Regions from separate parts of the Pseudoduganella plicata genome, predicted to be linked through region 1. Evidence: riboswitches for the same ligand, from Rfam matches in the RefSeq annotation. Region 1 holds a riboswitch; the other holds the start of a gene.
What was found. A riboswitch is a leader RNA that binds a small molecule or an ion and turns the genes downstream of it on or off. The one in region 1 is predicted to bind thiamine pyrophosphate.
Positions count from the first base shown of each region.

Region 2: it holds a riboswitch for thiamine pyrophosphate, as region 1 does, so the genes downstream of both, E1742_RS07350 (TonB-dependent siderophore receptor) here and thiC (phosphomethylpyrimidine synthase ThiC) in region 1, are expected to answer to the same signal.

Region 1 is NZ_CP038026.1:4,617,761-4,625,478, forward strand. Features, by position in the region: gene E1742_RS20425 (NADP-dependent malic enzyme) at 1-97, shown strand, start outside; gene E1742_RS20430 (DUF2147 domain-containing protein) at 180-620, opposite strand; gene E1742_RS20435 (valine--tRNA ligase) at 760-3,561, opposite strand; gene E1742_RS20440 (hypothetical protein) at 3,785-4,093, opposite strand; gene E1742_RS20445 (hypothetical protein) at 4,128-4,781, opposite strand; TPP riboswitch at 4,902-5,004, shown strand; gene thiC (phosphomethylpyrimidine synthase ThiC) at 5,078-6,970, shown strand; gene thiS (sulfur carrier protein ThiS) at 6,985-7,188, shown strand; gene E1742_RS20460 (thiazole synthase) at 7,204-7,718, shown strand, end outside.
Region 2 is NZ_CP038026.1:1,674,149-1,681,866, forward strand. Features, by position in the region: gene E1742_RS07330 (serine hydrolase domain-containing protein) at 1-1,236, shown strand, start outside; gene E1742_RS07335 (GFA family protein) at 1,249-1,662, opposite strand; gene E1742_RS07340 (Imm26 family immunity protein) at 1,676-2,137, opposite strand; gene E1742_RS07345 (ferritin family protein) at 2,275-2,586, opposite strand; TPP riboswitch at 2,724-2,822, shown strand; gene E1742_RS07350 (TonB-dependent siderophore receptor) at 2,877-4,967, shown strand; gene E1742_RS07355 (AAA family ATPase) at 5,004-5,522, opposite strand; gene pnuC (nicotinamide riboside transporter PnuC) at 5,519-6,142, opposite strand; gene E1742_RS07365 (DUF1810 domain-containing protein) at 6,310-6,750, shown strand; gene E1742_RS07370 (hypothetical protein) at 6,864-7,046, shown strand; gene E1742_RS07375 (LamG-like jellyroll fold domain-containing protein) at 7,120-7,718, shown strand, end outside.

The DNA.
Region 1 (7,718 bases):
GCTGGGTGCCGCGAAATCCGTCCACATCCTCAGCCCGAGCGCGACGGTGCGGCGCATCGTCAACATGACGGCGCTGGCGGTGGCGGACGTGCGTTGATGTAAAAAGCCGCCGGGACCGCGTTCAAACGGTACCGGCGGCTATCGTGCAGCGAGACCGGGGATCAGCCGCGCTTGCGAAACTACTCCTGCCGCACCCACGTCTGCGACCGGCCTAGCATCGGCATGCCGATATACCCGCGCACGTCGAGCTTCTTGCCGTCGTCGGCCAGCTTCATCTTGCTCTTGTAGACCTTGCCGTTTTCCGGATCGAGGATCGTGCCGCCGCTGTATTCGGTGCCGTCCTTCTTCATGCCGTTGATGATGTTCAGCCCGATCAGCGGCTTGCCCTTGTCCGCGCCTTCGCACTTGTCGCAGATGGGATTCTGTTCCTGGTCGGCGGGGCGGAACAGTTTTTCGATGCGGCCCTGCAGCACGCCGTTCGCTTCGCTGATGCGGATTTCCGCCTTCGGCTTGCCGGTCTTGTCGTCGATGTTTTTCCACAGCCCGACGGGCGAGGTGTTGTCGGCAAAGGCGGGGAGGGCGACGGCGCCGATCAGGGCGGCGAGGACGAATGAACGCATGAAGTCTCCTTTATAGGTGTTGAAGCTTTAGTGTAGCGCACGGTCGTGCCGGAATACTCGTGGGCACGCTCTAAATAAAAAACGCCGGACGGGGAAAACCCGGTCCGGCGTCTTTGTTGGTGCGTACGACCGCGTAAGCTTACGCGGCCGGCAGCTTGGCAAACTGCTCGCGCAGCTTCTCCAGCGTGGCGGTGAACGTGGCGACACGTTCCTTTTCCTGCGCGACGACGGCCGCAGGTGCACGCGCCACGAAGCTCTCCGACGACAGCTTGTTCGACGCCTTGGCGATCTCGCCTTCCAGACGGGCGATCTCCTTGGACAGGCGCTCGCGTTCGGCCTTGACGTCGATTTCCACTTTCAGCATCAGCTTCGTGGTCCCGACCACCGATACGGCAGCCGGCGACTCCGGCAGCGCGTCGACGATCTGCACTTCCGACAGCTTGCCCAGCAACTGGACGTACGGAGCGAACGCGGCGATCTTGTCCCTGTCGACGCCCGTGGCTTCGACGATCAGCGGCACGCGCACCGACGGCGACAGCTTCATCTCGCCGCGCAGGTTGCGCGTTGCATCCGTCAGGCCTTTCAGCTCCGCGATCCAGGCTTCCGCCCCTTCGTCGATGGCCGCTTCGTTCGGCAGCGGGTAAGGCTGCGTCATGATCGACTTGCCTGCGCTGTCTCCCTTGCCGGCCAATGGTGCAACCGTCTGCCACAGCTGCTCGGTGACGAACGGGATGATCGGATGCGCCAGGCGCAGCACCACTTCCAGCACGCGCAGCAGCGTGTTGCGGGTGGCGCGCTGCTGGCCTTCCGTGCCTTGCTGGACCTGCACCTTAGCCAGTTCCAGGTACCAGTCGCAATACTCGTCCCAGACGAATTTGTAGATCGCACTGGCGATGTTGTCGAAGCGGTAGTCGGCAAAGCCTTTCGCCACTTCCTGCTCGGTGCGATTGAGCAGCGAGACGATCCACTTGTCGGCCGGCGACAGGTCGGCATCGCTGGCGCTGCAGTCCTTGCCTTCCGTGTTCATCAGCACGAAGCGGGTAGCGTTCCACAGCTTGTTGCAGAAGTTACGATAGCCTTCGGCGCGGCCCAGGTCGAAGTTGATGTTGCGGCCCAGCGAAGCGTAGCTGGCCATCGTGAAGCGCACGGCATCCGTGCCGTAGGCGGCGATCCCTTCGGGGAATTCCTTGCGCGTGGCCTTCTCGATCTTCTCGGCCGCACGTGGATTCATCAGGCCCGTGGTGCGTTTCTCCACCAGCGCGTCGATGCCGATGCCGTCGATCAGGTCGATCGGGTCGAGCGTGTTGCCCTTCGACTTGGACATCTTCTGGCCCTGCGAGTCGCGCACTAGGCCGTGCACGTACACGGTCTCGAACGGCACCTTGCCCGTGAAGTGCGCCGTCATCATGACCATCCGGGCGACCCAGAAGAAGATGATGTCGAAGCCCGTCACCAGCACGGACGACGGCAGGAACGCCTTCAGGTCCGGCGTTTCTTCCGGCCAGCCCAATGTGGAGAACGGCACCAGCGCCGACGAGAACCACGTGTCCAGCACGTCACTGTCGCGCGTCAGTGGACCGGTGCTGCCGGCCGCCTGCTGCTGCGCCAGCGCGTCTTCTTCGCTGCGCGCGACGAAGATGTTGCCCTGTTCGTCGTACCAGGCCGGGATCTGGTGGCCCCACCACAGCTGGCGCGAGATGCACCAGTCCTGGATGTTGTTGAGCCACTGGTTGTACGTGGTCGTCCAGTTCTCCGGCACGAACTTGATTTCGCCCGACGACACTTTTGCCAAAGCCACTTCGGCAATCGATTTGCCCGGGTTGAACGTGCCCTCCGGTGCCGGTTTGCTCATGGCGACAAACCACTGGTCCGTCAGCATCGGTTCGATGACGACGCCGGTGCGGTCGCCCCGCGGCACCATCAGCTTGTGCGGCTTGACCTGCTCCAGCAGGCCCTGCGCTTCCAGGTCGGCCACGATCTGCTTGCGCGCGACGAAGCGGTCCATGCCGCGATACGCTTCCGGCGCGTCGTCCGTGATCTTCGCATCCAGCGTCAGGATCGACGGCATGGCCAGCTTGTGGCGCTGGCCCACGGCATAGTCGTTGAAGTCGTGCGCCGGCGTGATTTTCACGCAGCCGGTGCCGAACGCCTTGTCGACGTACGAGTCGGCGATGATCGGGATCTCGCGGCCCACCAGCGGCAACGTCAGCGTCTTGCCGACCAGTGCCTGATAGCGCTCGTCGGTCGGATCGACGGCCACGGCGACGTCGCCCAGCATCGTCTCGGGACGCGTCGTGGCGACCGTCAGCGAGCCGCTGCCGTCGGCCAGCGGGTACCTGATGTACCACATCGAGCCGTCTTCTTCTTCCGACACCACTTCCAGGTCGGAGACGGCCGTGCCCAGCACGGGGTCCCAGTTGACCAGGCGCTTGCCGCGGTAGATCAGGCCCTGCTCGAACAGGCGCACGAACACCTCGGAGACCGACTTCGAACGGGTTGCATCCATCGTGAAGTATTCGCGGTCCCAGTCGGCCGAAGCGCCCAGCCGGCGCATCTGGCCCGTGATCGTGGAGCCGGATTTCTCTTTCCACTCCCAGACTTTCTCGACGAACTTCTCGCGGCCCAGGTCATGGCGCGACACCTTCTGTGCATCGAGCTGGCGCTCGACGACGATCTGCGTGGCGATGCCGGCGTGGTCGGTGCCCGGGATCCAGGCGGTGTTATGGCCCAGCATGCGGTGGTAGCGCGTCAGGCCATCCATGATGGTCTGGTTGAACGCGTGGCCCATGTGCAGCGTGCCGGTGACGTTCGGCGGCGGCAGCTGGATGCTGAAGGCAGGCTTGGAGAGGTCCATCGAAGCGGCGAAGTACCCGCGCTTCTCCCACTCGCTGCGCCAGAACTGTTCAATGTCGGCAGGCTCGAAAGACTTGGCTAATTCCATGATGGGGGAAAGTTATTTTGGCGAAAAGGACCATTATAAGGGAGGTGCACCGTTGGCGAGCCGGCCGCGGTAGCGCAAAACCAGGGACAGCCACCCATTTCAGGGAATATTTCCTGAAATGGTGACTGTCCCTGATTTTTACGGAGGTGACCTGCGACAGAGAGGGGCGATATCGCATATGGCGAGTTGACCTCCGAGCCAGACAGCTGGGCGGCCAGCGAGTCTACAGGCGGATCTTTCGTTGCCATCTGATAAAAGCTGCCTCATCCGGTTCGTTGCCGAGGGCTTCGTAAAAGTAAATCCGGTCGGCCATGGTCAGAGACTCTTCCCGATGAAAGAACTCGGTAGTTTGCGCCGACATGTCGTAAGCATCGCAAAAGTCCGCATCAGTGAATTTGATGTGATATCGGTTCAGTAACTCTATTGCCTCTGCTTCCGCGCAACCGTAGGTGCGCTGCAGCGCTTGGACCGTTCGTTCGAAGAGCCAGGCTTCATCGTCATCGGTGGTCGGCGGAAGGGCGGGCGTTGTCATTGCTGATCTCATATTCATTAGAAAATGGTGACTGTCACCGTTTTTTCTGGCGACTATCCCCCGCGCTGGCGCATTCGGCACTCCATGCCACCAGTTCGTTGCGCGAGCGGCGCACGGCGATGCGGGCTTCTTCGTCGACGGCGTTCTCGAACACCAGCACAGGCAGGCCATCCTTCGCACGGTCTAGCGCCGTCAGCCGGTAGCCGCGCGAGCGCGACGGAGCGCAGCTGGTGTTCCCCGCCATCAGCAGGCGCGCGTTGTTGAGCAGCGTGGGGTGCTGCTGGATCAGCGTCAGGATCTCCATTTCCGGCAGCGGCGCCAGGAGACGGATCGGTGTTTCGGGCTGGGCGCCGCATTGCGGCTGCTGGCTGTACCAAACCAGCTGCAAGGGTGCGCGCTCGCTCCAGCGTTTGTCCTTCGGCGCCTTTGGATCGTAATCGAACACCGTGCGTGGCTGGCGGCACAGCGGCAAGGTCGCCCGCTGCGCGGGACCGTCCACCGTTGCCATGACGTGGCGTTTGCCCTTGACGGTGGTCACGGCGAACTGGGGCCGCAGCAGGCCGCCGGTCGCGTGGGCGCCGCTGTAGTACTCGAAGAAGGACGCCTGTTCCTTGTCCGTTGCCGTCGTCACCGGCGCCGCCCTGGCATTCGTCATCATGGCCGCCATCATCCACATCATCCTGCGCATCGTCTGTCTCCGTACTGTCGCGGTCCCGCTGCCGCCGCCGAAATTATAGGCGCTGATGAGCTTTTCATATCGTGCGACATCGCGCATAATGGCGGCGCTGCCGGCGGACCATCCGCGGGCGGCACACGCTAGGGGTCCTGCGCATGGCGACATGCGCGGGTGAGAAATACCCTCCGAACCTGATCTGGATAATGCCAGCGAAGGGAAGCTTTTGGATACGCGATGCCGCGCACGACTGCGCCGGCGCTCGCGCACCCTGACTCCTTTGCTGGCTCCTGTAGCCTCAAAGGAGCCAAATGAACGCCCACCACCAGCCTCACCAGCCATTTTTCGCACGTACCGCCGAGGTGGACAGCGCAGCCGTCGCACCGCTGCCGAATTCCCGCAAGATCTACGTCACCGGCAGCCGCCCGGATATCCGCGTGCCCATGCGCGAGATCGCGCAGGCCGATACGTCCGCGTCGTTCGGCCACGAACCGAACCCACCGATTTCCGTGTACGACACGTCCGGTCCGTACACCGATCCGGCAGCAAACATCGATATCCGTGAAGGCCTGGCGCCGATGCGCGCCGGCTGGATCGCGGAGCGGGGCGACACCGAGGAGCTGGCGGGGCCCACGTCGCAATTCGGGCAGGCCCGCCTGGCCGACCCGGCGCTGGCGCAACTGCGCTTCAACCTGCATCGCAAGCCGCGCCGCGCGGTCGATGGCGCCTGCGTCACGCAGATGCATTATGCCCGCCGCGGCATCGTCACGCCGGAGATGGAGTTCGTCGCGATCCGCGAGAACCTGCGCCGCCGCGAATACCTGGAAGGCCTGCGCGCGGCCGGGCCGATGGGAGAGCGGCTGGCGGACCTGATGGGCCGCCAGCATCCCGGCCAGTCGTTCGGCGCATCGATCCCGAACGAGATCACCCCGGAATTCGTGCGCGACGAGATCGCACGGGGCCGCGCCATCATCCCCGCCAACATCAACCACCCGGAACTGGAGCCGATGATCATCGGTCGCAATTTCCTCGTCAAGGTCAACGCCAATATCGGCAACTCCGCCGTCACGTCGTCGATCGGCGAGGAAGTGGAAAAGATGACGTGGGCGATCCGCTGGGGCGGCGACACGGTGATGGACCTGTCCACGGGCAAGCATATCCACGAGACGCGCGAATGGATCGTGCGCAACAGCCCCGTGCCGATCGGTACCGTTCCGATCTACCAGGCGCTGGAAAAGGTGAACGGCAAGGCGGAAGACCTGACGTGGGACATCTTCCGCGACACCCTGATCGAACAGGCGGAGCAGGGCGTCGATTACTTCACCATCCACGCCGGCGTGCTGCTGCGCTACGTGCCGCTGACGGCGAAACGGCTGACGGGCATCGTCTCGCGCGGCGGCTCTATCATGGCGAAATGGTGCCTGGCGCATCACAAGGAGAACTTCCTCTACACGCACTTCGAAGACATTTGCCAGATCATGAAAGCGTACGACGTGTCGTTCAGCCTCGGCGACGGCCTGCGTCCCGGCTCGATCTACGACGCCAACGACGAAGCGCAGCTGGGCGAACTGAAGACGCTGGGCGAACTGACGCAGATCGCGTGGAAGCACGACGTGCAGGTGATGATCGAAGGGCCGGGCCACGTGCCGATGCAGCTGATCAAGGAAAACATGGACCTGCAGCTGGAGCAGTGCAGTGAGGCGCCGTTCTACACGCTGGGCCCTTTGACGACCGATATCGCGCCCGGTTACGACCATATCACGTCCGGCATCGGCGCCGCGCAGATCGGCTGGTACGGTACCGCGATGCTGTGCTACGTGACGCCGAAGGAGCACCTGGGCCTGCCGAACAAGGCCGACGTCAAGGAAGGCATGATCACCTACAAGATCGCCGCGCACGCGGCCGACCTGGCGAAAGGCCATCCGGGCGCGCAGATCCGCGACAACGCGCTGTCCAAGGCGCGCTTCGAATTCCGCTGGGAAGACCAGTTCAACATCGGCCTCGATCCGGACCGCGCCCGCGAGTTCCACGACGAGACGCTGCCGAAGGATTCCGCCAAGGTGGCGCACTTCTGTTCCATGTGCGGCCCGCATTTCTGCTCGATGAAGATCACGCAGGAGGTGCGCGACTACGCGGCGCAGGGCATGCAGGAAAAGGCCGTGGAATTCGTCAAGAAGGGCGCGCAGTTGTACAGCAAAGCGTGAAGAAGAGGGCGACGATGATCGACATCGAACTCAATGGCGAGCGGCGCCAGGTTGCGCCGGGCCAGACGCTGCACGACCTGGTGGCCGCGCTGGGACTGGAAGGGCAGGCCCTGGCGCTGGCCGTCAACCGCGCCGTCGTCCCGCGCCAGCGCTGGCGCGAAGTGGCGCTGCAGGGGCAGGAGCGGGTGGACATCGTGCGCGCCATCGGTGGCGGCTGAACAAGGAGATTGGAAATGAACATGACAAAGAATGACCTGCTGACTATCGCAGGCAAGACGTACAACTCGCGCCTGCTGGTCGGCAGCGGCAAGTACAAGGACCTGCAGCAGACGCGCGCGGCGACCGACGCGGCGGGCGCGGAAATCATCACCGTGGCGATCCGCCGCGTCAATATCGGCCAGGACCCGAACGCACCGAGCCTGCTCGACGTGCTGCCGCCGTCTGAATACACGATTCTGCCGAATACGGCCGGCTGCTACAGCGCGAAGGACGCCGTCTACACGCTGCAACTGGCGCGTGAGCTGCTGAACGGCCACAAGCTCGTCAAGCTCGAAGTGCTGGGCGACGAGAAGACGTTGTTCCCCAACATGCCGGAAACGCTGGTGGCAGCAAAGGAACTGGTGAAGGACGGCTTCGACGTGATGGTCTACTGCAGCGACGATCCGATCCAGGCGCGCATGCTGGAAGACATCGGCTGCGTGGCCGTGATGCCGCTGGCGTCGCTGATCGGCTCGGGCATGGGCATCCT
Region 2 (7,718 bases), 2.9 Mb from region 1:
GAAACGGTCACGCGGCAGCGCTACGAGCGCTACCTGGATACGGCACTGCTCGCACCGCTCGGCATGCATGACAGCACGTTCGCCTTCGTCACGCAGGCCCGGGATGCCCGGCTCGCGATGGGGCATTTCGAGCGCGGCGCGCCGCATCCCGCCGTGCCGTCCTTTGTGCGCCCGGCCGGCCAGTTCACGACGACGGCAGCCGACATGGGGCGCTTCGCACAGTTCCTGATGAGCGACGGCCGCATCGACGGCCGGCCATTCATCGATGCCGCGCTGCTGCGCCGGATGGGCGAGCCGACGACGACGGAGGCCAGGCACGCCGGGCTGGCTGTGGGTTATGGCCTGGGCCTGCGCCGGATCGATCGCCACGGTGTCGTGGCGCTGTGCCATGCCGGCAACGGCATCGGCTTTCGCGCCAACCTGTGCCTGCTCCCGGCCACTCGGCAGGCAGTCTTCGTTGCGGTGAACATGGACAGCGAGACGGCCGACTACCAGCGGCTGGACGAGCTTTTGCTGCGCGAGCTGGCGGCGGCAGCCCCTGCGCCGAGTTGCACCGCCATGGGCGGCAGTCCGGCGCCGGGCGCGTGGGCAGGCATCTATGTTCCAGCGCCGAACCGGTTCCACAGCCTGCGTTTGCTCGATACGCTGCTCGACGCAGTGCACGTGTCCGGCAGCGGCCCGTTGCTGCGCCTGCGTTCGCCGCAGGCCGCCACGCTCGAACTGCGCCATGCCGGCGGCGCGCTGTGGCAGGCGCCCGGCAAGCTGCTGCCATCGCACGTGTTGCTGCGCTCGACCGGGGGCCGCAGGGTGCTCGGCACGGGAACGCAAAGCTGGGAGCAGGTGTCATTGCCGTACTGGCTGGCCCTGTGGTGCAGCGTGGTCGCCGGGTTGACCGGACTTCTCTACGTGCTTGCCGCAACGGCCGGGCGCGCGTGGCGCCGCCAACTGTCGTTCGCCACGCCGCTCCTGGCGCCGTGCGCCGGCGTGCTGGCCCTGCTGCTGCCGCTGCCACTGTTGCTGCGCCAGTCGTTGCTGCAACTGGGCGACATGACGGCGGCAACGATCCTGCTGGCGCCGGTCACGGCAGCCCTGCCGGTCACCGTGCTGGCCGGGCTGGCCATGGCATGGCGGACGGGAGGCAGCACCCGGGCGGAAGTGGCGGCGATGATTGCCGTGCTGCAAGTCAGCGCACTGCTGGCCGCCTGGGGCCTGCTGCCGTTGCGGCTGTGGGTCTAGCACGCGCAGAGGCTAAGGTTGCTGCAGCGTCCCTTCTTTGCGCGTGCGCGAATAGCGCGGCAAGCCGTCGGCCAGCGCCAGCCAGCGCAGATGACTCTGCATGAAAGTATGATCGCCGGGCGGAATGGCCTCCGGATCGTTCAGGCTGGCCGTGGTGATGTCGAGTTCATCGGGCCAGCGTTCGTCTTCAAAGGTCAGCTGCGTGCCGCAATCGCCGCAGAACCGGCGCGTGATGCCGGGACTGGAGCCAAAGCTGGCCGGTCGTCCGGCAACGAAGCGGAACTCCGAGCTGCGCACGGAGAACCAGGCGACGGCCGGGGCCCCGGTCGCGCGGCGGCACATCGTGCAATGGCACAGCGTGCTGTTGAAAGGCGTGCCAGTCACGGTATAGCGCACGCTCCCGCAGAAACATCCGCCCTGGACCATGCGCCCTCCCCGTTCAGTGTTCCAGCAACTTGGTCAGCAGCAGCTCGGTGGAGCCGTAGCCATACAGCGAATCGCTTTCCAGCCCTTCCGTTTCGTACGGGACAGACACCTCGCGTTCCGGCTTGGCCGGATCGTCCGCATAGGTGGCCTGCCACGCCCGCTTGAGCGTGTCGGAGCGGCGGATAAAGACCGGCACGGGCCAGTCGTTGCGGTCGAAGCGCTCGGCATCGCCCAGCACGGGCCAGCGTCCGTTGGCCAGCGCCATATCGCCGGTACGGATGGCCTTCAGCGCGTCCGTTGCTTTCAGTTGCCGGACTTCGGCCAGCGTCGGCATCGTCGGGCGCTTCGGCCCGAACAGGTAAGCGAGCATGATCTTGCCTTGCGGCGACATGCGGGCAACGAGGCCCGCCGCGAAACCGCCGTCGATCAGCGGTACGGCAAACCAGCTTCCTTCATGATAAGGCTGTAACTTCATATATCCCTTTTTGGTGAGGGGCCGACCAGCGGCGCGTGACACCGGCGCTCGACCGCCTCTCAACGTGCGTTATTCGTGTGTTCGCACTTGGTTTACTACCTTCGCAGCCTGTCGGCCTTGCCGACAATTCATTGACGTTACTCTAGGCCCTCATCGTAACGGTAATGCGCGGCAATCGGGCCTGCCTTGAACAGCGCGCCGCGGAGCTCCTTGTCCAGCTTCGCGTCGCGCCGGCGCGCCCATTCCAGCAGCATCGCCACGTGCTTGCGCGCCGTGTCGCGCTGGCTGCCCAGCACCAGGCGCAGCTCGGGATCGGTGCTGGCCTCGGCACGCTGGTTCAACGTGTCCAGCTCGCCCAGCTTCTCGATCAGCGCGGTCAGGCCGCGGTGCATGTCCAGCACCTGGGCATTCAGACTGTCGCGCGGTTCGACGGTGTGTTCCTGCGTCATTGCGTTCTCCGATCGTTCATCCCTTCAGATACGCGCATTGTCGGCCCTCCGCACACTTTCCTCAAGTGTAACGGTACGACCGTATGCATGGCGCACGAATTTGCGGCACGAAGTTGGTACCCGATTGTGTTAAGCTTCGCGCTCGCTAGGGGTCCTGGAAAGAATTTTCCGGGTGAGACATACCCTTCGTACCTGATCTGGATAATGCCAGCGAAGGAAAGCGCAAAGTCGTGTTCATCCCTCCTCTTTGAGTGCTCCGTCGTTGGCCCGACCAACCCGAAGAGCACACAATGTACAAGACCAATATCGCTTTTTCCGCCGCCGCGCTCGCGATTGCGCAGGCGTTTCCGACCGTTGCAATGGCCCAGGCCGACGGCCCCGTCGCCGCAGTCGTCATCACGGGCGCGCGCACGGGTACCGAGCACGCATCGGTCGCCGGCTTTTCCGACGCGCCGCTGCTGCAGACACCCGCCTCCGTCGGTGTCATCACGAGCGAGCAGATGCGCACGCTGAACATCCGCTCCACCACCGACGCCAGCCGCTACGACGCCAGCATCGGCGACGCTTACAACGCCGTCGGCTATGCCGAGCAGTTCTCCATCCGCGGCTTCAAGCTGGACAACGCGCGCAGCTACCGCAAGGACGGCCTGGCCATTTCCGGCGACACCCAGATCCCGCTGGAAAACAAGGAAAGCATCGAAGTGCTGAAGGGCCTGGCGGGACTGCAGGCCGGCGTTGCGGCGCCCGGCGGCATCGTCAATTACGTCACCAAGCGCCCGACCAACGAGACGCTGCGCTCGGTGCTGTTCGAAGTGAGCGAACGGGGCACCGTGCTGGGCACCGTCGACCTGGGCGGCCGCCTTGCCGACCGCCGCTTCGGCTACCGCGTCAACGTGGCAGGCGAGCGCCTGCGTTCGTATATCGAAGGCGCCGACGGCCACCGCAACTTCATCTCCGGCGCCTTCGACTGGCAGATCACGCCCGACGCGCTGCTGCAGATCGACGCCGACTACCAGAAGAAATCGCAGGTCTCCGCGCCCGGCTTCCAGCTGATCGGCGGTGTGGCGCTGCCGCACGTGGCGGCCGACACGATGCTCAACAACCAGCCGTGGAGCTACCCGGTCGAGACGGAGACCAGCAATATCGGCATCCGCTTCCAGTACCGCTTCAACCCGGACTGGCAGGCCATCGTCAGCGCCAACCGGCATGACTTCAAGCGCGACGACTACACCGCGTTCCCGCTGTATTGCGGCGACGTCGCCGGCTTCTGTACCAACGGCGACTACGACGTGTACGACTACCGCAGCCTGGGGGAGAAAAAGAAGCCGCTGGCCGCGCAGGCGCTGCTGCAGGGCCGCTTTGCCACGGGCGCGCTGCGCCACGAGCTGACGCTTGGGCTGTCGTACTTCCAGAACAAGGAAAGCTGGGGCGATTATCTGTATGACCCGGTCGGCACCAGCAATATCTGGCACCCGGTCGTGCTGCCGGCGGCCGGCGGTAGCAGCGGTCCCGTTTCGGAGCGCCGTGTCGACCGCGAAAGCTCCGCCTTCGTGCAGGACATCGTCGGCTTGAGCGACACCGTGAAGCTGCATGCTGGCGCGCGCTACACGAAGGTGCGCCGCTCGCAGGTCGATGCCGCGCTGCCGACGAATGCCGGCTTCTGGCTGCCCAACGTGGCGCTGGTTTACAGCCCGCTGGACAACGTGTCGGGCTACGTGTCGTATGCGCAGGGCCTTGAGCATGGCGGCATCGCGCCAATCAAGGCACGGAACCACGACCTGGCGCTGGACCCGGGCAAGTCGAAACAGGTGGAGCTGGGCATCAAGGCGCAGGTGCGAGGCATCAGCCTGGCCGCTGCGCTGTTCCAGATCGAGAAGGGCCTTGAGTACCTGGACCCCGCGTCCGGCTATTACGTGCGCAACGGCGAAGCACGCCACCGGGGGCTGGAAATGAGCGCGCAGGGCAAGGCCACTCGCGACCTGACCGTCGGCGCCTCGCTGGCCGCGCTGCACACGGAGCAGCAGGGCACGGGCCAGAGCTATGACGGCAAGCGCGTGACGAACGTGCCGGCATTGCGCTCCACCGTGTTCGCCGAATACGCGCTGCCGCAAGTGGCGGGCCTGAAGGTCAACGGCGACTGGCAGTTCGTCGGCAGGAAGGCGTTCGATGCGGACAACGCGGTGATGGTGCCGAAGTACCACGTCGTCAACCTGGGCGCGTCGTATGCGACGAAGGTGGGCGGCATGCCGCTGGTACTGCGCGCGCAGGTGCGCAATGCGCTGAACCGCTTCTACTGGCGCGACGTCACGCCGGACCTGGGCGGCTACCTGTTCCCCGGCGCCGAGCGGACGTACCGCGTCTCGGCACAGCTGGACTTCTGACGGTTCGGCCTTTCGTAACCTTGCACAGCGGGGCTTCTAAAGCCCCAGCACCGCCTCCACCTGGCGCAGCCGCTGCGCCAGCGGTCCGTGGATGCGCACGTGCGGGATCGCGCGCGCCGCCAGTGCCTCCGCCAGGATGGCATTGACGGCCGCGCTCTGGTCTTCCGGCTCGCGCTGGAGTCCGTCCGGCTGCCACGGGATGTCCGGTGCGCAGACCAGCGTCACATCATACCGGCGGCTGTCCGCCAGCAGCGCCAGCCCCGGATCAACGCGGCCGAAATAATGGCGGCTGTAGACGGCGGTCATCAGCGGCGTCGTATCACAAAACAGATAGCGCCCGGCCTGCCCCGCCGCGAGATCCTCGCGGGCCGCCTGCGTCCGGGCGATGTGCAGCTGGTCTTCCTCGGCGGGTACGCATCCGCGGGTTTCGACGAACTCGCGCAGGTATTCAGGCACCCAGACCGACCCGTAGCGCTGCGCCAGCGCCTGCGCCAGCGTCGTCTTGCCGGACGATGCGCTGCCCACGATGGCCACGCGGATGACATCCGGCCTCATTTGAGCACCATCGCCGCGCTGGCGGCGGCATCCTGCTCCATCGAGCGGCGCCACGCCCGCAGGCCCACGGCCGCCATGAACACGAACATCCCGTACAGCACCGCCGTCAGCATGAGGCCCTTGTGGATGTACAGCGCCACGTACAGCACGTCCACGATGATCCAGACGTGCCAGTTCTCCAGCCGCTTGCGCGACAGCAGCACCTGGCCCACCAGGCTGCCGGCCGTCAGGAAGCCGTCCGCAAAGGGCACGTCGGTATCGGTCAGCGCGTGCAGTCCCCACGCCAGCGCGCCAAAGGCGGCCAGCCACGCGGCCGCGGCCCAGCCCCTGCCGCGCCACGTCAGTTCCGTGACGGGAAGACGCTCGTGCGTGTCATCGCCATGCAGCCACTGGTACCAGCCCCACACGGACACGGAGATGAACACAACCTGCAGTCCCATGTCGCCATACAGCTTCGAATTGAAAAAGACGACGCCGTACATGGCCGAGGACAAGATGGCAAACAGCCACGCCCAGTGGTTCTGGCGGATGTTGAGCCACACCGTCATGACGGACAGGGCAAAGGACAGCAGCTCGAGCGGGGTGGTGGCAAGGCCGAAAAGGGTCAGTGATTCGTTCATGGCAGCGCTTAGGAGGACGCGGGATTATGCCATGGCCTCCGCGCCCGCAGCCGGTCGGCGGGTCGCAGCCCGGTTGCATCCGACTTGCATCGTTCTACCGGGCGCCACGCGCGGCGCGGCTCGGCTACACTGTCGCCCCTTATTGTCCCCTGCCGCAGGAGAGCGCGATGTCCTTCGACCTGGACCGTTTTATCACCGCCCAGGCACCTGTCTACGGCCAGGTGCTGCGCGAGCTGTGCGACGGTCACAAGACCAGACACTGGATGTGGTTCATCTTCCCGCAGCTGCGCGGGCTGGGCCGCTCCGACACGAGCCGCCTGTACGGCATCGAATCGCTGGCCGAAGCGCGCGCCTACCTGGCCGACGACGTGCTGGGCAACCGCCTGTGCGAATGCACGGAGCTGGTCAACGGCCATGCGGGCCAGCGCATCGAGGCGATCCTGGGCAGCGTCGACGCACTGAAATTCCGCTCGTCGATGACGCTGTTCTACCGCGCCACGCACGACAATGCCCTGTTCCGCACGGCGCTCAACACCTTCTTCGGCGGCAAGCCGGATGAGTCGACCCTGGAGTTGTTGCGGGCCGAGGCTGCGCTGATGCGCGGCTGAACACCGGGGCAGGCACCTGCTGCCGTTCTTGCGCAAAAGCGGGACGAAGGCTGGGCAGTAATCCGGCTGCCCTGCGCTACAATGACAGCGATGCCACCACGGAGAACCGGACCATGAAGACGTTGTTTGCTGTCGTTGTAACGCTCGGCCTGGCCGGCTGCGGCCATTATTATGCGGCCCACGATCCGCAGGCATGCGACCGCATGCCGGACTGGAACGACCGCAAGGCCTGCAAGGACAAGATGGAAACCGAGCGGACGGAATGGGAAAAAGGCCGGGACAAGCGCAAGGACTGAGCCGCGCACCGCTTCACTCTGCCGTCACAATCGATCGCTAAGGTGTGAGACTCGCCATCAGATGGAGTTTCGCATGTCTCACCCCGATGATTTCAAGGCGCGTCGCCGCCAGGTGGTCCTGGCCGGCGCGCTGGCCTCCACCGGCTTGCTGGCCGCCTGCGGCAGCGACAACGATGCCGACCCGGTCGCCCCCAGCCCTGCCCCGCCAGCCATACCTCCCGCTCCACCTTCTCCCGCACCCGCCACGATTTCCAGCTTCGGCCTGGTCGTGCTGCCCGATACCCAGTTCTATTCGCGCTATGCCACCGCGGAGACGGGCAACCAGTTCGCCAAGCGGTACGGCAGCACGCCCTACGCGGCGCAAACGCAGTGGATCGCCGATAATGCGGCGGCGTTCAGGATCCCCTTCGTCATCCACGTGGGCGACATCGTCGACCAGGTAAGGAAGCCGCAGCAATGGGAAGTGGCCGACAAGGCGATGAAGATCCTGGAAGACAAGGCCGTGCCCTACTCCGTCCTGGCGGGCAATCACGACGTGCTGACCGACGTCGGCTACGAAACCGACCGCGTGGGCGGCACGGACGCCACGCGCGACCTGGCGGCCGAACCTTACCTCAAATGGTTCGGCACCGAACGGGCGCGCAAGCAGGCCACGTTCGGCGGCCGCGATCC